4 regions of the Rossellomorea sp. YZS02 genome follow, and region 4 is predicted to be linked to each of the others. Evidence: riboswitches for the same ligand, from Rfam matches in the RefSeq annotation. Region 4 holds a riboswitch; each other region holds the start of a gene.
The links. Region 4 has a riboswitch for cobalamin ahead of SLH55_RS13405 (ABC transporter substrate-binding protein). Riboswitches for the same ligand answer to the same signal wherever they lie in the genome.
Positions count from the first base shown of each region.

Region 1 (5,627 bases), on a different contig from region 4:
ACGAACTGGGCATTGAGGATCGAAAAGGGGCCATTCTATGCATTTCCGGTTACGTGCGGTATTACGTTTTCATTTGGGGGACTCCGGGTCAATCCTTCAGGTGAGGTGTTAAAAAAAGATGATCAACCACTATCCGGCCTGTTCGCTGCTGGAGAAATGGTCGGCGGCATTTTTTATCACAATTATCCTGGAGGGTCGGGATTGATGTCCGGGGCTGTATATGGGAAAACAGCCGGTTCTTCAGCTGCCCGGTATGCCCTCTGCAATAAACAGGATTCAACGATCATTCACTGACAGTTATTGAAGAAAAGGAAAAGTCACCCCATCGCCGGTGGCTTTTTCCTTTGATTGAAAGATGGGAGTAATCGTCATGAAAAAACAACTGTTACTGGTTATCACGTTTCTATTATATGCCTTTTTCTTTCTACCATTTTTTGAGTGGGATGAAACATGGAAGGCTATCGCTGCACTCAGCATCATACAAATCCTGTGGATCGGCAAAATATTTCCTCTTGCGTTCAGTTCGCTGCTGCTTATATTGCTGATATCGTTTCATTTTTTCAGTTATGAACAGACTTTGAGTTATTTTAGTTCGGGTATTGTTTGGCTCTTGTTTTCCACATTCATTATCTCAACTGCATTCATCAAAACCGGTCTGGCTAGCAGGGTATCGCTCTATATGTTAAAGCTGTCTGGAGGGTCGGGGAAAGCGTTGATTTTCATTTCGTTTCTGCTCATGACTGTCCTGTCTGTCCTGATACCGTCGAATGTAGGGAAGGGCAGCCTGTTATCATCGGTACTCGACAGCCTGATGAAAAGTCTGCGGAAAATAGCGGATGTCCATTATCTGGGCAAGTCACTATTTATAGGGGTTGCCTATCTGGCTGCCATTTCAGGATCGTTTGTCGCGACTGGGGCCAGTTCCACTATCTACGCTTTCGGAATCCTTAGCGACGTTTCGGGCGATCTGAATTATATAAGATGGTTTCTGATTTTTGGAATACCGGTGCTGCTTTTTATCGTGATATTGTGGGGGATATTCTTAATGATCTTTCCCCCTGAGAAGATTGACCGAAAGCTGTTATTGGCATTGATCGAAAAAAGAATCAGTGAGCTTGGGCCGGTCGGCATCAATGAAAAGAAAATCATGTGTATCATCGGGGGAACGTTGATCCTGTGGATTGCACAGCCTCTACATGGATATTCCATTCCTCAAGTTGGCCTTCTGGGCGCATGTATGACCGTCATTCCTTTTGCAGGAGTATGGAAGTGGGAAGAAGCGCGGGAATCGATTGATTGGGATCTGATGCTCTTTTTTGCCTCCACTCTGATGGTATCGGGGATGCTGGTCGAGACAGGGACGATTGAATGGATGGCAGAAGGGTTGAATTCTATACTTACTGGCCACCAATCCTGGGTGATCATCCTGCTCCTCATCTTATGTACGAGTATTATTCGGATCGTATTCGTCAATATCCTGGGGTTTTTGACCATCATGCTCCCTCTCAGCATCACGATCGGGCACACAATCCCGGGTTTATCACCCATGCAAATTGCCATGCCGGTGTTCCTGGCATGCGTCCCGGGATTTTTCCTCGTCACCCAGTCCCCGGTTCATCTGATCAGCTACTCGTACGGTTATTTTACCGACAAGGATTTAATGCGGGCGGGAATTTGGTCATCCACAGCATGGATCGCCGTCATCATCTGCTCGGTGTTCTTTTACTGGTAAGACAATATTTAGTGTTAAAAAAGGGTATGAACAGCGTGCTGTCCATACCCAAAAACTTATTTTATCAATGCCCGGTTCTTCCGATGTTCCTTCCTCAGAACAGCTGAGTTGAACAATCTCTTCTCCTCTTCTGTTTCCGGGATCACTTTCGGCACCGGTTTCGGCTTACCGTTTTCATCCACCGCAACCATGGTAAGGAATGATTCCGTCGTCAAGGTTTTGATACCTGTCAATAGATTCGAAGAGAAAACTTTTACGTACACCTCCATTGAAGTCCTTCCCGTGGAAGTTACAATCGACTCGAGGCTGAGTGCGTCTCCGACAGTTGCGGATGACAGAAAATCGACCGAATCGATCGAAGCCGTGACTACCACAGAGCTCGAATGCTTCATCGCTGACAGCGCAGCAATTTCATCGATAAATGCCAATACCTTTCCCCCGAAGATTGTTTGCATATGATTGGTATCCGGTGGCAGTACCAATCTGGTTTGTACGGTTCGTGAACGCTCAACAGAATAAGCTTGTTCCATTCTTGTCATCTCCCTGATTGTATAATGGCGAAACAAAAAAACATCTTCCTTTGTGAAAAGAAGATGCAGTTACTCCAAACGAGCGTCCGGGATCCCTTGGTTCCCTGTATGACGTTTCATATGCGCAACACCCTCCTATCTCCCGTAGGAACTTTCGTGTTCTTCTCAGCTTGGCAGGTCTCCTGGCTCAGCGTCTCCGATTCCATATTCCTTCCCATTTCGATGCGAAACAGTGGATCCATATGGAATCTCAGCCTTACAGTGGCGGGACCGCGTTGGATTTTCACCAACTTCCCTTTAAAGAAAATGAACATATCATTTTCACCAATGAGCAATGATTAAATTGTGAACGGTTTTATTTTATCATAGACTTTCATAGAATGAGCACCCTCTATGGTAAAATGAAGAAAAGGGGATGGGATATTGTGAAGAAATTCAATAAATGTCAAAGTTGTGCCATGCCGCTGAAGAAGGCAGAAGATCGGGGGACGGAAAAAAATTCAGAGGAAAGTGTCATGTATTGTAAGCACTGTTACCAGCAAGGAGAATTCACTCAAAAGGATATTACGATGGACGAAATGAAGCTTTTTGTGAAAAACAAATGCATTGAAATGGGGGTCCCGGCATTTTTATCAGGTATGTTTGTGAGGAATATCCACAAGCTTGAACGATGGAAATAGGGAGATTCATTGAATGCATGTGAGGAATCGAAATGACATATAGTGATCAACAGACGCAGATTCATAGAGTAATTCAATACATAGATCAACATCTTACAGAAGACTTATCTTTAGAGCATCTCGCCAAAGTCTCTACCTATTCACCTTATCACTTCCAACGATTGTTTAAAGGGTTCATAGGTGAGACCCCTGCAGGTTATGTGAAAAGGATTCGATTGGAAAATGCCGCACATATGCTGATTTATGAGCCAAGGGTTCCTGTGACTGAAGTTGCCTTGAAATGTGGATTTTCTTCTTTATCTTATTTCACCTATTCGTTCAATACCTATTTCAACACCAATCCGAAAAGCTGGAGGGAAGGTGCTTATTTAGAACGATTTCCAAGGGAATATATTAATAGCAAGAAATCTAAACTTTCCAGCACAAATCCGAAAGCATCCCGGGATAGAGAGACTTATAATGAGTTTAAATGGCTGGACCTTTCCAAAGTGAAAGTCGCACATTTACCAGGATGCTCCACTGTCAACCGATACCATACAGGATCCTACGTCAAAGGGATTCCTGCAGTGTGGCGGGATCTTTATCATTGGGGGAATGCAAGGGATCTATTGGAGGACAGCCCGTTGTTATTCGGTGTACCTAAGAGTAACCCGTACATCACCCCTGCTGAAAAAAACAGGTATGAATGCCGGTTGGGCGTTAAGGGGCGCAGTATCCCCGGGGAGGACACCAATCATTTCTCCGGAGGGAAGCATGTGATATATGAGTTTCCTGAGCCAGTCGATTATGAGGAAAGGGGCATGCTGATTGAATGTTACTCGGAGCTTTATAGTTATTGGCTGCCACAAAGCGGCTTTAGGTATTTGGGGAATCCGGTTGAACTTGTTGAGGTAAAGGGTATACCAGGGTCGCTTGAGATAAGATGTGGTATAAAGGCGATCGCACTGGCCATTGAACCGAATTAATGGAGGAATAGGGATGACAGCAGATTTGAATATGTTCGCGTTTTTAGCGGGGGCCGTGTTGTATATGATATACGGCGGGATTTTTTATTCAATCCTTCTTGGGAAGAAAGATCAGGATGGAGCAGGCCCGGTGAAATATGTGGTGGCTGTCCTGGTGGCATTCATTAGTTCTGCCCTGGTAGGAGTTCTCGTTCAAGGGACGGAATCCAGTGGTTTAGCTTCAGGAGCGTTGGTAGGAGGAATCGTTGGGATATTGGTTTCCATTGTTTATTTAAAAAATGCACTTTTTGGACTCATGACCAAAAGGATGTTCCTGATTGCCATTGGTGATCATCTCATCATTTTTACTTTGCTTGGTGCATTACATGGCTGGTTTTTATAGGATGAAAGCTTGAACTTTTACAGGTTCAGGCTTTTTTATATAAGCTGTTTTCGCAAAGTTTATATACAAACTAAGATTTGCGAATGCTCTGTCATTCAGGGTGTGGTGCAGGAGGGTGAAGGGAACAGTCCCTCTTTCCACGGACGTTCGGCCGAGCCTCCTCAGCAAAAACCGCTTCCGGGGTCTCGGCACGCCCGTTTTCCGTAGGAGTCTACGCAGTTCCCTTCACCCTCTAGAGTAGTAAGTGGTTGACAGAGCAAAATGGTTTGTGTCCATCAGTTTAAAAAAAGTAAAGGACTTTAAAATAAAATCAATCACAGCAAAGAGTGAAAAAGCAGTGGCATAAGAAGTCTCCACATTTCCTATGTGATAGTCAAACTTTTCGTCAGTTGATTGGAGCGGAAAGCGAGCACCTGTAGCGGAAATCAACCGCCACTCGCTACATCCAAAAGCAACAAGGTATATGAAAACAGCCTTTATATAAAAATAGGAGAATAGCCTAATTTTTTGAAACTTTTTCATTCTGGCATCCGTATATAGTAGTGTAGCTAGCACTTTTATTTAAAAATTAAATCAGACAGCATGCTGGTTTAAACAAAATGTCGAGAGGGGTTGTCAGAATGCTAGGATCATTGAGTGTTATTGGATTTTTCGTTTTCTTGATTCCTGTACTGGTCATTGCGGCAATTGTAGGGATCGCATATTATTTCTGGATGAGGTTTCGTTATCGTACCGCAAGATCCAATCAGGCATTGATCATTACCGGACCAAAACTGGGGGATCCTGAAAAGGAATCGAATATTTTCACCGACCAGGAAGGCCGTTCCATGAAAATCATCCGTGGTGGAGGATACAGATTAAGACGTTTCCAAACAAGCACGCCTGTTAACCTTACATCTTTCCAATTGAAGCTTTCCACTCCACGAGTGTATACAAACGGAGGAGTTCCGATTGTCGCCGATGCAGTGGCCATGGTGAAAGTGGCCGACACCCTGAACGGGATCGCCAACTATGCCGAGCAGTTCCTCGGGAAGGATCAAAAGGAAATTGAAGATGAAATCATCGAAGTATTGGGTAGTAATCTTCGTGCCATCCTTTCAAAAATGACCGTTGAAGACATTAACAGCAACCGTGAAAAATTCAACGCCGATGTATCGGAAATCGCCCAGAAACAGCTTGATCTGATGGGCTTTAAAATCACGTCACTCGGATTGACGGACATACGGGATGCCGATGAAGAAAACGGATATTTGAAAAACCTTGGTCGTCCTCGTATCGCAGAGGTGCGTAAGCAAGCGGAAATCGCAGAAGCGAACACAGAGCGTGAAACACGCATTC
Region 1 covers NZ_JAXBLY010000014.1:68,510-74,136, reverse strand. Annotated here, with positions in the region: gene tcuA (FAD-dependent tricarballylate dehydrogenase TcuA) at 1-294, shown strand, start outside; gene SLH55_RS14735 (DASS family sodium-coupled anion symporter) at 371-1,732, shown strand; gene SLH55_RS14730 (acyl-CoA thioesterase) at 1,789-2,262, opposite strand; cobalamin riboswitch at 2,417-2,606, opposite strand; gene SLH55_RS14725 (zinc ribbon domain-containing protein) at 2,688-2,942, shown strand; gene SLH55_RS14720 (AraC family transcriptional regulator) at 2,975-3,907, shown strand; gene SLH55_RS14715 (DUF1761 domain-containing protein) at 3,921-4,289, shown strand; gene SLH55_RS14710 (flotillin family protein) at 4,910-5,627, shown strand, end outside.
Region 1: it holds a riboswitch for cobalamin, as region 4 does, so the genes downstream of both, SLH55_RS14730 (acyl-CoA thioesterase) here and SLH55_RS13405 (ABC transporter substrate-binding protein) in region 4, are expected to answer to the same signal.

Region 2 (5,627 bases), on a different contig from region 4:
TATCGTTATAGCCCTTTTTTCCGGCCGGTGATTCTGTTGAATAAGAATACAACAACGGCGATGATCAGTAGAACATGGATGACGGCTCCACCGATTTTAAAGATCAATCCTAGTAACCAAAGAACTAATAAAATTCCGATGATGGTCCAAAGCATTTGTGCTCCTCCTTAAAACTGTTCTTGCTCATAAGTTTCCCTAATACTCGGATTTTAAAACCATTACCAATTCCCCATTCTTTTTCTGATTTCACCTAAAAATAAAACTTTACTAAATATTACTAATTTTGGTATGATTATGATTAAATTTTACAGGGGGAATCAAGATGATCAGACAGCTTACAGAAAAAGATCACGATAGTTGCCAGCAGCTTATTCAACAACAACCTGCTGAGAATTTATTCATCATCGGGGACATTGAAGCCTTCGGATATGAGCAGGATTTCCAGAGAATCTGGGGCGATTTCGATGATGAAGGAAACTTAAGGGGGATCCTCCTTAAGTACCGGGAAAACTTCATTCCGTTTTCCATGGGGGAATTCGATGCGGAAGGGTTCGCCGCTATTATCAACGGGACGGAAGACTACAGCATCGTTTCAGGTTTGAAACGAATTGTCACTGAAGTTGAACCCTACTTATCAAGGAAGATCGATTCGAAGAGACATATGTATTATGCCAAATGCGACAGTACCTCGGCCATGGATGACCACGATCTGCCCCATGTGAAAGAGGCCAATTTCGATGATTTACCGAAGCTTGTAGAGCTGTTGAACGCTATCCCTGAGTTCAGCGGAGGAAGTTTTACAGTGGAGAAAAGAAAGCACGGGATGGAAAAAGGGGTTGCCCGCAGCTACTTCGTGGAACAGGATGGACAGTTTGTTTCTTCCGCGTCCACTACGGCGGAAAATAGCATGTCCGCCATGATCGTCGCTGTATGCACCCACCCCCAGTATAAGAAAAAGGGATATGCCACAGAGTGCATGACGAAGCTTTGCCGTGACGTTCTAAACGAAGGAAAAGAGCTTTGCCTTTTCTATGATAATCCTGAAGCAGGAAAGATATATAAACGGATTGGATTTAAGGATATTGGTTACTGGTCAATGTATAAATTCTAAATAAAAAAAAGTGGATTCCTAAAAATAGGAGTCCACTTTTACTTATGCGGCCACTTTCCGACTCTGGATCAATTTTGCCTGAACCAAACGCTTTCTTACCGTAATACCTATCCAGCTTGCCAGGAACGCTTTGATCAGACCGACTACGATAAACGGATAAACTCCCGCTGCCATCGCCTGATTCCAGCCCAGGTCCGCTACAAATTTCAGTTGAATGGTCCCCAGGATCAATGTAATGATCATCCCAACCGTATTGGCGATCATCGCCATCGGAATGGTGAACTTCGTTTTTTCAAGAATATAACCTGTAAAGAAAGCCGCTACGATAAAGCCAAAAATATAGCCGCCGGTCGGACCGACAAGCACTTGCGCACCCCCGCTGAACCCTGCGAACACGGGTACCCCGACAGCACCTAGTGCCGCATAACAAATCAGCGACAATGCCCCATATCTGCTTCCAAGGATCGTAGCCGTGATTCCGACTGCCAGTGTTTGCCCGCTGATGGGAACGAGTGGCAATGGTATTTCAATCTGTGCGAAGATCCCCGTCATCGCTGCAAAGATCGCACAGTGGATGATCATCCTCAGTTTTTCTCCATTCATGTGTGAATCCCCCTTGTGTATGTAAACTCTATATAAGTATAAGTTAACACATATCACGTGTATTGGGGAAGAAAATTTTCATCTGTTGAGTAGACCCAAGGTTCTCTATTACTGGGGAGCATATATATTACATACCTTCTCACTTGCCATAAGCTTCACCTCAGATTTTAAAGATATTCTCCCCTTCTCCAACTCATCTTCTCTCTTATCACTGATCATATATAGGCAAGTATGCTGAGGGTATCGCTCATTGTATACCTGTATAATTCTCCCGATGGCTACGTAGGACATTTGTTGCTCCTTTCATGATGTTCATTCTATGACGCATGTTCTTACTCATTCTTCACGAGAAGTTCTGAACGGACATGCTTCGCTGATTCCACCATCACTTTTAGGGATGAAATGGTTTCAGCAATTCCCCTGGTTTTCAAACCACAATCAGGATTAATCCAAAACTGTGTAGGATTCAACACTTTTAAAGAACGCTTAATATGCTTGATGATTTCCTCACTCTCAGGTATCCGGGGACTGTGAATATCATACACACCCAAGCCTATCCCTTTGTCGTATATGCTTTCCTCAAAAATGTTGATCAGTTGACCATGACTCCTCGACGTCTCGATTGAGATGACATCTGCATCAAGTTCACTGATGGCTTCCATGATATCTTCAAAATCGGCATAACACATATGGGTATGAATTTGCGTTTCATCCCGAACTGACGAAGTGGCTAACTTAAATGAATGAACAGCAGCTTGTAAATAGTCATCCCACCGTTCCTTCTTCAATGGTAATCCCTCTCTGAGAGCGGGTTCATCAACCTGGATCATCCGAATTCCCTGTTCTTCAAGTGATTCAATTTCTTTGCAGAGAGAGCAGGCAATCTGGTTAGCTACTGTGTTGCGTGATAGATCCTCCCTCACGAATGACCAGTTCAGAATGGTGATCGGCCCTGTTAACATCCCTTTAACCGGCTTTTTGGTTAGCGACTGGGCATATACCGTCTCATCCACTGTCATCGGTTGTATAAATTTCACATCTCTATATATGATTGGCGGCTTCACACATCGCGATCCATAGGACTGGACCCATCCGAATCTTGTGAACTGAAAGCCCTCCAATTTTCCGCCGAAAAATTCGACCATATCCGTCCGTTCAAACTCACCGTGTACCAACACATCCAATCCGACTTCTTCCTGGATGGTGATCCACCGTTTTATTTCTCCACGAATGAATTCCCGATATGCGTCGTCACCAATCTCACCCTTACGCCACTTCAATCTCTGTCTCCTTACCTCACTGGTCTGAGGAAAGCTCCCGATTGTAGTAGTGGGAAGAAGGGGGAGCTCGGATTGTACCTTTCGGCGAATGGAATAGGGGGACAACCTCCTGACAGTCAATCGGTTTTCTTCATATGCTTCTCTGCTGCTACCGACTGATTCATGCCGGGCAGCGATGGATTTCACACTTCCATCCAACTCCTTCTGTAAGATCCCCGTTTCTTTCCCGATCGCTTTCGCAAGAATGACCACCTCCTTCAATTTCTCATCAGCAAAAGACAAGCGTTCTCTAAGGGTTTGATCCAAAGCATCTTCCCTCCGCACGGTCACCGGTACGTGAAGCAAGCTGGAGGATGGTTGAATGATTAATTGGTCCTTCGATACTAGATCAGTCAATGAAGATACAAATGAATGGGCGTCAACAAGATTCCTTCTCCAAATATTCCTGCCGTCCACCACCCCGGCAGCGAGTATCTTATCTGCAGGGAACCCGTTCCTTCTGATGGCATCCAAATTCTCTCCCCGATCATGAATAAAATCCATTCCTATCCCGTCCACAGGTATGGCCATCACCTCTTGATAATGCTCCAATCGATCGAAATAGGTTTGAAGAATAACCTTCACATGGGGAGCAGATTGCTTTAATACCCCATAGACCTCTTTAAAGCGTTCCACCTCCTGTCTGGAGATGGAGGTACATAAGATCGGCTCGTCCATTTGCACCCATTCTACTCCCTCCTCCTGTAATTCCTTTAAGACTCTGGCGTATAGAGGGACCAATTTTTCCACAAGTGCGTTTCCATCCCCATCATCATACCCTTTAGACAATTTCACAAATGTGAATGGCCCAATGATCACAGGCTTCCCCTTGATACCAAGCTTTTCTTTCGCTTCTCGGTAAAAAGCCAGCGGTCGATTTTCCACCAGCTTAGGTTCCGAGCCGGAAAATTCCGGGACGATATAATGATAGTTGGTATTAAACCATTTCGTCATTTCCGATGCTGGGGAATCCTTCGTCCCCCTTGCAATATCAAAATACGTATCGAGAGGTACTTTCCCACCTTGATAGTCAAATCTTTCCGGAACGACTCCAAACATCACGGCAGTATCCAGTACATGATCATAAAGCGAGAAGTCCCCAAGGGGAATCAAATCCACTCCCTGATCCCTCTGTTTCTTCACATGCGCGAGACGTATAACTTCCATTTGTTTTTGGAACGTCTCTTCGTCCACCTTATTGGACCAATATTTCTCCAATACCTTTTTCCATTCACGATTTTCCCCTATTCTCGGATACCCTAAATTCGAACTCATGACCTTACTCAAATAACACACTCCCCATCTTTTCAGAATTGTGATTATAGCCCCAACAAAAAAATCTCTCTTTCAAAAGAAAGAGAGATTCATACGCATACTTAACTAGAGTCGAGACCAATCGGTATTCTCAACACGCATTCCTCACCCCTCTCTATATCCCCGTAGAGCATAAGTGCATACAACAGGCAGGTCTCCTGACTCAGGATCGTCGCTTCTTACCCCTTCCCATTTCGGATGAAATAGTGGTTAAATGATAAGTTGCTCCCCTATACAGTGGCGGGACCGCGCCGGATTTTCACCGGTCTTCCCTCTTAGCTGAGTAAAACTCAGCACCTATTGCATTTGTCTATTCAATTGTCCTTTTACCAGATAACGAAAAGCCCTCTCCATCAATGAAAGAGAGGGCTTCATATTTAGTGGAATCCCCTCTTATTTTCCAAAGCCAAGGCTTTGCAGGAATTAGCACCTTTTCAATAAAAATTGAACGGTTGCCGGGTTTCACAGGGCCAGTCCCTCCACCTCTCTACATAAGAGTTTTATGCTTATATTTTTACTATTCGGAAATTAGTACTTATCGTAGCACGGGAACAATTGACTGTCAAAAGAAAATTTCATCCTTTTTCAATCTCCTTAATAGTACGTACTTTCTGCATAATGGCACTTGATGCAATTCCGTGAGGCGGGAGTTTCATAAAAGACATGTTTGCACCTGGCCTGGATGCCCTTCACTTCTTTCTCAAGGTCCATGATCCTTTGGTGCAGAATCAGCATTTCTTTCTGCAACAAAAGTATATGAGAACCTTGATTACCGGTAGAGGTTGGATCCATTTTCAACAAACTCCTTCGCCTTTTCTTTCAACCCTTTGTCCCTCTCAAACTGTGACTCTACAGTACTGCCCTTCATCCCCCTGATATCATGTGAGATTCTCATAGAACAAAACTTGGGTCCGCACATGGAACAGAAGTGGGCGGTCTTTGCCCCTTCGGCAGGGAGGGTTTCATCATGATACTCCCTTGCCCGTTCAGGATCCAGGGAGAGATTGAATTGATCATTCCATCTAAACTCGAATCGTGCTTTGGAAAGGGCGTTGTCCCTTATGCGTGCACCTGGATGCCCCTTCGCTAAATCAGCTGCATGGGCGGCAATCTTGTATGCAATGACGCCTTCCCGGACATCGTCTTTATTCGGAAGCCCGAGATGTTCCTTTGGTGTTACATAACAGAGCATCGCCGTCCCGAACCAGCCGATCATCGCAGCCCCAATGGCAGAAGTGATATGATCGTATCCTGGTGCAATATCTGTCGTTAATGGTCCC
Region 2 covers NZ_JAXBLY010000019.1:70,748-76,374, forward strand. Annotated here, with positions in the region: gene SLH55_RS17675 (lmo0937 family membrane protein) at 6-155, opposite strand; gene SLH55_RS17680 (GNAT family N-acetyltransferase) at 323-1,111, shown strand; gene SLH55_RS17685 (biotin transporter BioY) at 1,154-1,714, opposite strand; gene metE (5-methyltetrahydropteroyltriglutamate--homocysteine S-methyltransferase) at 2,047-4,320, opposite strand; cobalamin riboswitch at 4,478-4,663, opposite strand; SAM riboswitch class I at 4,738-4,845, opposite strand; gene thiC (phosphomethylpyrimidine synthase ThiC) at 5,117-5,627, opposite strand, start outside.
Region 2: it holds a riboswitch for cobalamin, as region 4 does, so the genes downstream of both, metE (5-methyltetrahydropteroyltriglutamate--homocysteine S-methyltransferase) here and SLH55_RS13405 (ABC transporter substrate-binding protein) in region 4, are expected to answer to the same signal.

Region 3 (5,627 bases), on a different contig from region 4:
TGATAAGACGGATTTTCATTCAAGACCTCTTTATATATCTTCTCAAATAATCCGACATGGAGCTGTTCATCCCGATTAATGTAATTGATCATCGTACTGGTTGCCACCATCTTCTGATTTCTGGCCAGATTGTAAAAAAAGGCAAAGCCCGAATAGAAAAATAACCCTTCCAGGATGACATCAAATATGATCGATTTTAATAAATTTTCAACCGTTGGTGATTCTACAAACCCTTTGTAGCCATTTGTAATGAATTCATTCCTTTTTATTAAGATAGGATCTTTCTTCCAGAAATCAAACACTTCATCCTGCTTGCTCTTTGACACGATGCTCGATAAAACATAACTGTAAGAATGATTATGCACAACCTCTTGCTGTGCCAGGATGATCATCAGGGCATTAAGGCTTGAATCCGTTAAATAATCTGCCACTTTACCTGCATAGTCGGTTTGGACGCTGTCAAGAAGAGCGAGCAATCCTATTATTTTCAAAAATGACTCCTGCTCTCTTATTGAGAGAGTCGGAAATTGCTTGATATCCTTGGACATGTTAATTTCAAAAGGAGTCCAGAAATTCCCAAGCATCCTCTTATATTTCGGATAGGCCCATGAAAATCGAACATCATCCCAATTCAAGATATTTGAGCTTTCACCGTTAATGATTCCTGTAGATTTATTAGGTGCCTCTGAATCAATCAGGACCCTTTGTTTCAATTCATTCATCTTATACTCTACCTCCCTGGTCTAGCTATGACAGCTTTCGCATTCTTCAAAATCGGATACCGACGTTGACCTGACATAATAAGTTGTCTTCAATCCGGAATTCCAGGCATCCAGATGCAGCTCCAATAAATCTTTCGCTTTAATGTCATTTCTCACATACAGATTAAACGAAATCCCCTGGTCGATATGCCGCTGCCTTTTCACATTCTGTTTTACACTCCAATGTTGATCGACATGATAAGCAGTTTTGTAATACCAGGTTGTTTTCGGTGATAGATCAGGAGCGGTGACGGGAATCTTATAATCTTTCTTTTCTTCGGAATACTCCAGCCTGAAGATCGGATCAATGCTCGCAGTGGATCCCGCAATGATTGATGTTGAGGAATTGGGAGCAACAGCCATCAGATATCCGTTACGAATTCCTTTTGCAGAAACCTTATCCTTCAATTCAGCCCATCTCATACTGGAATATCCGCGTTTCTCAAAATATTCTCCTGAGGACCATTCAGATCCTTCAAAGTATGGGTATACGCCCTTCTCGTCCGCCAGTTCGCAGCTGGCTTTTATTGTGTGATAAGCAATCTCTTCATAAAGAGAATCGCAATAGTCCACCGCCTGACTGCTTTCCCACTTCACTCCCTTTAGAGCAAGAAGGTGATGCCATCCGAATGTTCCCAACCCGATTCCCCTATACCGTTGATTGGTCATTTGAGCCTGCAGGACGGGAAGGTCATTCAAATCAATTACATTATCCAGCATCCTTACTCCTATTGATACAACCCTCTTCAACTCATCATCCATAATGGTTTTAGCTAAAGAGATGGAAGCAAGATTGCAGACGACATAATCACCAGGAGACTTATAGGTTACAATTTTTCCATCTTTAATTACTTCTTCTTCTATAACGGTTGGACTCATATTCTGAGCAATTTCCGTACATAAATTACTGCAATAGATCATTCCTTTATGGGAATTTGCATTCAGGCGGTTAACGGTATCACGGTAAAACATATAAGGTGTCCCCGTTTCGAGCTGGGATATCATGATCCGCTTAAAAATGTCAATGGCCGGAACCACTTCTCTGGAAAGCAGCGGATGATCTACACAATCCCAGTACCTCTCCCGAAATGATCCCTTGCCTTTCCTTTCATCATAGAAATCTTCCAGTGAATATCCCATGACTGTTTTCACTTCATGAGGATCGAATAAATACCAATCTTTCCTCTCCTCCACTTGTTCCATAAATAAGTCCGGAATTGAGACTCCTGTGAAAAGGTCATGTGTCCGCTGTCTTTCGTCCCCATTGTTCAAACGTGTATCAAGGAAAGGAAAGATGTCTTTATGCCATACGTCTAAATATACGGCAATCGCCCCCTGGCGCTGTCCTAATTGATCGACGGAAACCGCCGTATTATTCAGTTGCTTCATCCAGGGGATGACACCTGAGCTCACCCCTTTAAAGCCTTTGATATCACTTCCTCTGCTCCGGACCTTTCCTAAATAAATTCCTAATCCCCCGCCATTTTTACTCAATGTGGAAACATCTGTATTGCTGTCATAAATACTTCTTAAGTCATCTTCCACAGTATCTATGAAACAGCTGGATAACTGGCCATGACTCTTCCCTGCATTCGCAAATGTAGGGGTTGCCACCGTCATATACAAGTTGGAAAGCGCCCAATAGGCTTCTTCAATCAAGGAGATTCTCTTTTCTTTCGCTTCGTTCCTGAACAGGGTCATGCTTATGATCATAAATCGCTCTTGTGGCAACTCCAGAATGGCGCCTTCATGGGACTTTGTTAAATATCTCTCGGCCAATGTAACAATTCCTATGTATGTGTGGAGATGATCCCTGGTCGAATCCAGCTTGGAGCCCAAGTAGTCCAATTCTTCTTTGCTATAACAATCAAGCAAGGCAGGTGTATATAATTGTGAAGAAGTTAAATCTTTGACCACTTGATAAAAGGAGCCGTACGGATTCTCTTCTGACGTCCCCCTTGATAAGGCCGTCCTCTGATATAAATCCTTTATGTACAGTGATGCGGCGACATATGTCCAATCCGGTTCATGTGCGGAGATACGTTCAACTGCTGTCAGGATCATAAAATGATAGAGTCCTTCTTTATTCATGTCCTGTTGTTCAGCATAGAGCCAAATCTTTTCATTGTATTCGGTGAAATAAAGATCCGGAAACCGACTGTGCAGACTTTTTAGAATCTCTTCTACCTCTTTTAGCCGTTCATTTACTGTGATTGACACAATGATTCCTCCCATTTTGAATAGTGGGGAAGGAGTAAAAAAAGCCCATCCTTCTAAAAGGATGGGCTTTATATAGACGGAGATATAAATAGACTTTAGCCTATTACAATCCTCGCTTTATCCTCCCAATTCCCGAAGAAGATAACACGTGATAAATAAGGCAGGTCTCCTGGCTAGCGCTTCATTCTACTCTAAGGCCTTCCCATCTTATCGACAGTGGCAGTTCCTTATTTCGTCGGCACATACAGTTGCGGGGACAGCTCCGGTTTCACACCGGATTCCCTTTTAAGTCTCAACAGACACCCTATTCACAGGTTATAATCAATATATAGTTAATTAATTTCAAAAGAACACAAAATGTTGTGTTCTTCATCATCATATACGATTTATTTTAGAAATACAAGCAAATCTATTAAACTTTTACAAGTATCGCTCTTCTTCTATTTAGAGTCAAGCATCAAGATGGTTTCTTCTTTTACACATTAAAGGCTTCTTTAAACTGTGGACTTAATTCACTCCACACATCAAATAGATTGCCATCAGGGTCCGCGAATACGAAATTAAGTCCACTGTGGCCCCTGTCCTCGATCTTCCCCGTCTCCACTTCCTGATCAAGCAAATACTCTCTCAAGTTGTTTAAATCACTTATACCATCCACTTCAAACGTTAAGGAAAATCGCTTATTTCGGCGCTTATCTAAAAAATTGCTGCTTTCTCCTTCTATCGAGCTCACCAAAAAAATGCTTTGATGAGCAAGATCTAATATAGCTTTATCTTCGTCCATATAGTTCAGCTCGGCGCCTAACTTTTCCTGATACCATGTACTCGCCATTTGGACATCACTTACCGGGATGTAAATCGTCCCCACTCTTATCAGTTGCTTCATCTTCTCTCTCCTTTTTATCGTTATACTGTTACCAATTCAACAAAAGGAAGAAAATCCCTCCCCATTGGAATATGCCTATAATTATTATTTTCGTTGAAAAGGGCAGAAGAAGATTGAATACTCTCTTCAAATGGACACTGTTCAGTCCTCATCTCCTTTTATGTTGGTTGAGCTCATCCCCCCCTCTCTCTATAATTCAAATAGAAGGTTGTTTGACAGTATTCTTTGGTCCCCAATATTTTTTTCAGGTTGTTTAAATGGAGTATTCTCGATTTAAGCAGCCTCTTTTTTTAATGTAATAATCATTTGAAATTCATATCCTATTTGGAGGTGATTTCTTCTTTGTAATCGTATACATACAGGTGAATACAAGGAGGAGCACCAGTTTACCTGTGTGTCATCCTCATTACAATCAATACTTTTTAGCCTAAATACTTTCTTTTTAAGGCTTTTTCATTTAAAATGCGCATTAAGTGATTTTTTTGGAAATCACACCTTAGTTCTGAAAGGAGTCTACTATGAAGAAACTATTAACGACTTTACTATTAGCATTATTAACAATTGGACTAGCCGCTTGCGGTTCGGATGAGGAGAGCCAAAAAGCTGACGATAAACCGAAAACAGAAGCCTCTGACAAAAAGGCACAAGAAGAGCAAGCGAAGAGGATGGAAGAAATGCAAAAGAAAATGGATGAACAAAAGGTAGAGAAAGATAAGGTCGTTGCCATTGTCAACGATGAAAAAATTAAAGGCGAAGACTTCAACAACGTGTTGACTCAATCACAGATGCAGTACCAACAAATGGGTCAGGATCCAACGAGTAAGGATGCAGTTAAGAAGATCAAAGATCAAACCATCGATAGCCTGGTAGGACAAACCCTTCTTATGCAACAAGCAGATGAAAAGGGCTATAAGGCATCTGAGGATGAAATCAATAAACAGCTAGAAGAAGTGAAAAAGCAATACAAAGATGAAAAGCAATTCGAAGAAGCCATGAAGAAAGCCGGATTTACGATGGGCGAGCTAAAAACCCAAATTGCTGAAAATATTAAATATACGAACTACGTTGATAAAGAAATCAAGGTAGACGAAGTAACCGAAGATGAAATGAAGAAGTTTTATGATCAATATGCCAGCCAACAAGGCAGTGATCAATCTAAGGATGCACCAAAGTATGAAGATGTAAAACCACAGATCAAAACACAGCTGGAACAACAGAAGAAACAAGAAAAACTCGTTCAGCATGTCGAAGATTTAAAGAAAAATGCTAAAATCGATGTGAAAATCTAACTCATTTCAGAAAGCCGCCTTCAAAAGGCGGCTTTCTTTTTTTTATCCTTTTAGAGGTTTTCTGCTTTCCAGAGGGGGTAAGGTATAAGAACCGATCATTATGAGGAGGAACATGCATCATGCCGAAAAATACCACCAATCATAACCCTGAGAATGCTGAGAAGGACGATGAAAGTATCCTCGACCAGCATGAGAGTGAGCAAAACGTCGACCCTATTCCAATTGACGAACTAAAAAAAGACCAGCAAGACGAAAAGAAAAAACACGATACGAAAGATGAATGAATAGAGCCCTGTGGGATTCCCCACAGGGCTCTTCATTCTATTATTTAGATAACCAATCCGTATGGAAGGTGCCTTCTTTGTCTATTCGCTGATACGTATGGGCACCGAAATAATCCCTTTGGGCTTGAAGCAGATTTGCCGGAAGCGATTCAGATCGATAGCTATCATAATATGCCAATGCACTGGC
Region 3 covers NZ_JAXBLY010000023.1:33,028-38,654, reverse strand. Annotated here, with positions in the region: gene SLH55_RS19810 (ribonucleotide-diphosphate reductase subunit beta) at 1-722, opposite strand, end outside; gene SLH55_RS19805 (ribonucleoside-diphosphate reductase subunit alpha) at 744-2,996, opposite strand; cobalamin riboswitch at 3,123-3,303, opposite strand; gene SLH55_RS19800 (VOC family protein) at 3,457-3,867, opposite strand; gene SLH55_RS19795 (SurA N-terminal domain-containing protein) at 4,386-5,156, shown strand; gene SLH55_RS19790 (hypothetical protein) at 5,276-5,440, shown strand; gene gndA (NADP-dependent phosphogluconate dehydrogenase) at 5,481-5,627, opposite strand, start outside.
Region 3: it holds a riboswitch for cobalamin, as region 4 does, so the genes downstream of both, SLH55_RS19805 (ribonucleoside-diphosphate reductase subunit alpha) here and SLH55_RS13405 (ABC transporter substrate-binding protein) in region 4, are expected to answer to the same signal.

Region 4 (5,627 bases):
GGTCTCTTTCGACTTTTAGCTCTGCCTTTTTTGCTCTAACAGGTGTAAGCGGTAATAAGGTTCCCAATAATGCGATGAACGAGCATCCTATGAGAACAGTGGAATATCCTTTCAAAGCTATGGTGGATAATAATCCGAACACGACAAGATCTAAGCAAGAATCCACGATGGAAAGCAATGAAATCGTCGTAGCCCTAATCCCGGAAGGTATTAAATCATTACTTAACTGGGAGTAGATGGGATACCGGATTGCCCGCACAAGCCTTAACAGAAAGAATGCACCTAACACGATCCATAAAGAGGAACCGAACAAGCCCGAAAGAAGTAACCCGACTACCGCTGTCAATCCAGATAGGTTCATCAGCAATATCCTGGAAAAACGAGCAGTCATCCAGCCGATTGAATTCGAAGCTATATAGCCAAAGATGGCAGAAACGGCATAAAAGAAACCAATCATATACACGGGAACCCCTGCATCCTTTAGAAGCGGCTGGTCAAAGTATTGGTAAACGGCACCGGCCGGGATGAAAACCAATGTGACATTCAGAAACATCAGCAATAACTGTGGTGCTTGCTGTATGACTTTGAAACCACTCTTAATTTGAGAGAATGGATTTTCTTTCTGGAATGAATCAGCAACAGGCTGTTTGACACGCAGAATCAAGAACAATTCAATCAAATGAAAGACCAAGCCGAGAATAATGAGTAGGGTGAATTGATTATCAGCTAAATCCTTTGCTAAATATGAACCGACCAAAACGGCAATTAGCATACTAATGAACGAAGCTGACTGGATTTTCCCCATTGCATGATCCATTCGATTTTCTTCATTTGACTCCTTGAGTGAATCATAGATCAAGGCCTCATCTGCCCCTGAGAAGAAGGTAACACTGAACCCATTGATGAAGCTGTAAAGGAAAAACATCCAAGGTTCATAGGCAAATAGAAGAAGAACGATACTAATGAACTTAAGAAACGAACCGAGTAAAAAAGAATATTTTGCCCCGAAACGATCGGCAAATATTCCAGTTGGAACCTCTCCGAGTAATACGGCCCCGCTCCAAAACATCAGAACGAGCAATATATCGGAGGAGGTTAATCCTCTTTCGAAATAGAATAATGTTAAAACGGGTTGAAGAAAGCTGATTGTACCAAAAAAAGAAATCCAAAATAGCATCCGGATATTATGGGATGCGAGCGTTTGTTTCATCATAAAATGTCTCCTGCTTCCTGATTTAATTTATACTCTGGAAGAAGGAGCGCCGTTTCCTGTTACAAACTCAGAACGTTCACTCCTTCTTGAATTAGTGAAAGTGTTTTTTGAGTTTTTTGCATGATATTTCCTCCTACAATTTGATGAATTAAGTGTAGCATAACAGGCGTTAAAGGGATAAGGTATTTATTCGACATTATATTAAGTGTGCAGAAAGGGTTATAGATGAATGAAAAAAGTTGTATTAGATGTATTGCAGTCAAGAGGGACTTACTATGAAATCGGCCTTCAGCTAGGACATGAACTTCGGAAATCCCCCCTTTACACCCATCATCTGGAGCGCCGTAGGAAGTCACTGCGAAACTACAAAGTGGATATCATGGAAGCGAAGAGATTCATTCTTCAGTATGCACCCGGCTTGTGGGATGAATTACAGGGTTTATCTAAAGGATTGCAATGGTCCATGGAGGAAACTGTTCATGAATATTCAGGCTTTCAGCAGGAGTGGATAGAGTCCGGTTGTTCATCTCTGGCGAAAGATGGTGTTTATGTAAGAAATTATGATTACCATCCCAAAACGTATGAGGGAAGGCTTCTATTAGTAAAGCCTTCAGGAGGGTATGCTTCTATAGGTTTCTCCGGCAGAGGGATCGGTCGGATTGACGGGTTGAATGAAAAAGGATTGGCAGTTGGCTTTCACTTTGTAAATCGCTTAAAACCTGGAGAAGGCTTCATATGTACGACAATCGCCCGGATCATCCTTGATACCTGTAAAGATTCTGACGAGGCCATTGATGTTTTGCGCAAGCTCCCTCACCGCCATAGCTTTAACTACTCTTTGTATGATCGAAGTGGAAAGGCAGCTGTGGTGGAGGCGTCTCCAAGAGGCATTGGGGTTTATCATTCATCAACTCTTGGTTGTACCAATCATTTTCAAATGAATCATATGAAGAAGGATAATCGTCATTATTTAAAGGATTCTCTGAAAAGGCTGAGCGTACTGCAATCCGAACAAAAAGAGAGGTTGACCATGGAAAGGGCCCTAAATCTGTTTAATGATGGCGAGGGCCCTGTTTTCAAGAAGGCCTATGATTCTTGGGCTGGGACCATTCATACATGTGTATTTTATTGTGAAACGTTGCAATGCTTAATCGGATTCGGTGAAAGTGCAAAAGGAGTAAAGATAGACTTTCAGGACTGGATGGAGGGAGATGACATCCCCATTCGGACGATAACCGGACATTTCGACACTGACGTCCGATTCTTATTTATGGATGAGGAATAGGGACAAAGGGGAGGGAACCGAGCAAATCAAGGGATTAACGGCTTAACTAAGTGGAGGACTTCCTCGGTTCTTACTTTTAACGTTTACATCGCGGTATAAATTTATGTACAATTTGTATCATTCTTGAAAATTAGATGCCTTGGATGGTTTCGTGCTTGCATGTTCTTGGATGTAAAAGAATGTTCAATCAATCGCATCCCTCTCTACCCCTGGCTCGAATCCATCCTGCCCCATCAGGAAAAGAGGGGGAGGGCTCGAATATTAGCAGCCCTCACCATGCTTTATCTTCGTTCCGATGAATGATTATCCACCGTGTCCGAGTTGTTTACATTGGCTTCATCTTCATCGGGATAGGGATCGAAGAAATTAACGATCTTACCAGGTCCATCAAATCCGGTAACCTGTTCTAGATCACTTTTACTCTTTTCTTTATTCAAATGAAAAACTCCTTTCTACCCATTAGTTTGGTGAAAGGAGTTTATTTTCATGCCTTTAATTGTTTTTCCAATGATCTTCAATGAAATCATCTCGGCCTGACTTTTCGCGGTCCTGTTTATATTCATCAGGATTCTTTTTATAGTATTTTTGATGGTAATCCTCTGCAGGGTAAAAAGGTGATGCAGGAAGAATCTTAGTGACGATCGGTTTATTGAATCGGCCGCTGTCTTCTATTGCTTTCTTTGTCTTTTCCGCCGATAGCTTTTGTTGTTCATTGTGATAGAAAATAGCTGTACGGTACTGGTCACCGCGATCGTGGAACTGACCTCCGTCATCAGTAGGGTCAATTTGGGGCCAGTATAGTTCTAATAGCTGCTCGTAAGGAAAGAGGTCCGGATCAAAAGTGATTTGGACGACTTCATAATGTCCGGTGTTACCCCCTTTGATATCCTCATAAGAGGGGTCTTCCAGGTGCCCTCCAGCATATCCTGAAATCACGTCGATAATCCCGGGCAGCTCATCAAACGGCTTTACCATGCACCAAAAACATCCACCTGCAAAGGTGGCAATTTCTCTCTTAACATTCATACTAGCAAACCTCCTGTACCATATGTACTCCTCTAAAGCAGTAAAGTAATTGCTTGAACAGATTCTACCACGAATGGTTCATCGCCACAATGTATTAAACTTATGCACTTACATGAAAAAATGTAAATCTGCAAGTTTTCTGCAATTTTATGAAATTTCATTTCCCATCCGTCATAATTTGTGTATAATTCTTTTGAACGGAACAATTACATATGGTAAGAATTCAGGTGAAGCGGAAGGCATGTTTCTTCTTAGCTTCTTAATAGGGAAGTTGGTGTAATTCCAACGCGGTCCCGCCACTGTAAATGGTAGTTTGCTGAAAGTATGCCACTGTGCGAAGCGTGCATGGGAAGGTATCAGCAAACAATGACCATGAGCCAGGAGACCTGCCTGAGTTTTTTTCGCACCAAATCTACGCGGATAGAGAGGTGTAATGTGCATGGTTTATTGTTTTGAACCCTATATATGCATCTTACACAACATCTCTGGTCCACTAGAGATGTTTTTTTCTGTCTACAATCTACATTCACAGGGGGAATAAGGAAATGAAACACACATTTAAGGTAATACTCTCATTATTTTTGGCCGTTGGGTTCCTTTCAGCATGCGGAACCAATGATGGTGATCAATCAAAGAATAAAGAAAATGCAGAGGTAAGTGGGGATTCATCAGAATTTCCTTTGTCTTTAAATGACGCATTGAATCATAAAGTTACACTGGAGGAACAACCTAAGCATATCGTTTCACTAATTCCAAGTAATACGGAAATTTTATTCGAACTTGGATTAAACAGGGAAATCGTCGGTGTTTCAGATTTTGATAACTATCCGAAAGAAGCCGCGGATAAAGAGAAGATCGGTGGAATGGAATTTAACGTCGAGAAAATTGTCAGCTTAGAACCCGATCTGGTCCTTGCCCATGAATCCACTGCCAAATCAGCGGAAGAAGGGTTGAATCAGTTGAAAGATGCTGGGATCAATGTATTCATCGTAGAGGATGCAAAAAGTTTTGAAGAAGTGTACACCACCATCAATGATATTGGTGTTCTTGTAGGGAAAAAAGACAAGGCAGCTTCTATTGTGTCTGACATGAAATCAGATTTGGAAGAGATTGAGAAAAAGGCAAATGAAGTATCAAATAAGAAGCGTGTGTATGTGGAAGTTTCTCCTTCACCGGACATTTATTCAACAGGAAAGAACACGTTCATCAATCAAATGCTTTCAATGGTCAATGCTGATAATGTCATGAGCGAACAAGAAGGATGGGTGAAGGTAAATCAGGAATCTGTCATTTCTTCGAATCCTGACGTGATCATCACAACGTATGGTTATTATAGCGAAAACCCGAAAGAACAAGTAATGAAGAGAGATGGATGGAAAGATGTCAATGCCGTGAAGAATGGGCATGTTTACGATGTTCATTCAGATTTAGTCACACGTACGGGTCCAAGATTGGTTGAAGGAGTAGAGGAAATTGCAAAGTCGATCTATCCAGAGGTATTTGCAAAATAGAATAGGGGTTACATACGGATTGGCTGGCCTATTTTTATTAGCGGCGGTTCTTGCAGCCATTTCAATCGGGACCATATCGATCCCGCCATTGGATATCGTTACAATCATCGGTTCTAAGTGGTTTGGCTTTGATTTACCTGAGACGGTCGATCCCATGTATTCGAACATCGTGTATACCATCAGGTTACCAAGAGTACTGTTAGCTTTACTGGTGGGGAGCTCTTTAGCCGTTGCCGGAGCTTCTTTCCAAGGATTATTGCGTAACCCGCTGGCCGATCCATATACATTGGGTGTCTCATCAGGGGCATCTGTCGGTGCAGTCATCACTTTATTTTTTCATTGGAGTATTCCGTTCATTGGGAAGTTTACGCTTCCCTTTTTCAGCATTATTTGCTCCATCATCACTGTATTTCTAGTACTATGGTTCGCACAAAAAGTCGAGAGGACCATGAAGGTTGAAACCATCATCTTGACAGGGATCATCTTCAGCTCGTTTTTAGGATCTTTGATTTCCCTGATGATCGCACTCACAGGCGAAGAATTGAGGCAAATCATCGGCTGGCTTCTTGGGAGCGTTTCTATGAGAGGGTGG
Region 4 covers NZ_JAXBLY010000012.1:136,667-142,293, reverse strand. Annotated here, with positions in the region: gene SLH55_RS13425 (MFS transporter) at 1-1,213, opposite strand, end outside; gene SLH55_RS13420 (C45 family peptidase) at 1,443-2,498, shown strand; gene SLH55_RS13415 (hypothetical protein) at 2,780-2,935, opposite strand; gene msrA (peptide-methionine (S)-S-oxide reductase MsrA) at 2,991-3,524, opposite strand; cobalamin riboswitch at 3,733-3,933, shown strand; gene SLH55_RS13405 (ABC transporter substrate-binding protein) at 4,070-5,035, shown strand; gene SLH55_RS13400 (FecCD family ABC transporter permease) at 4,998-5,627, shown strand, end outside.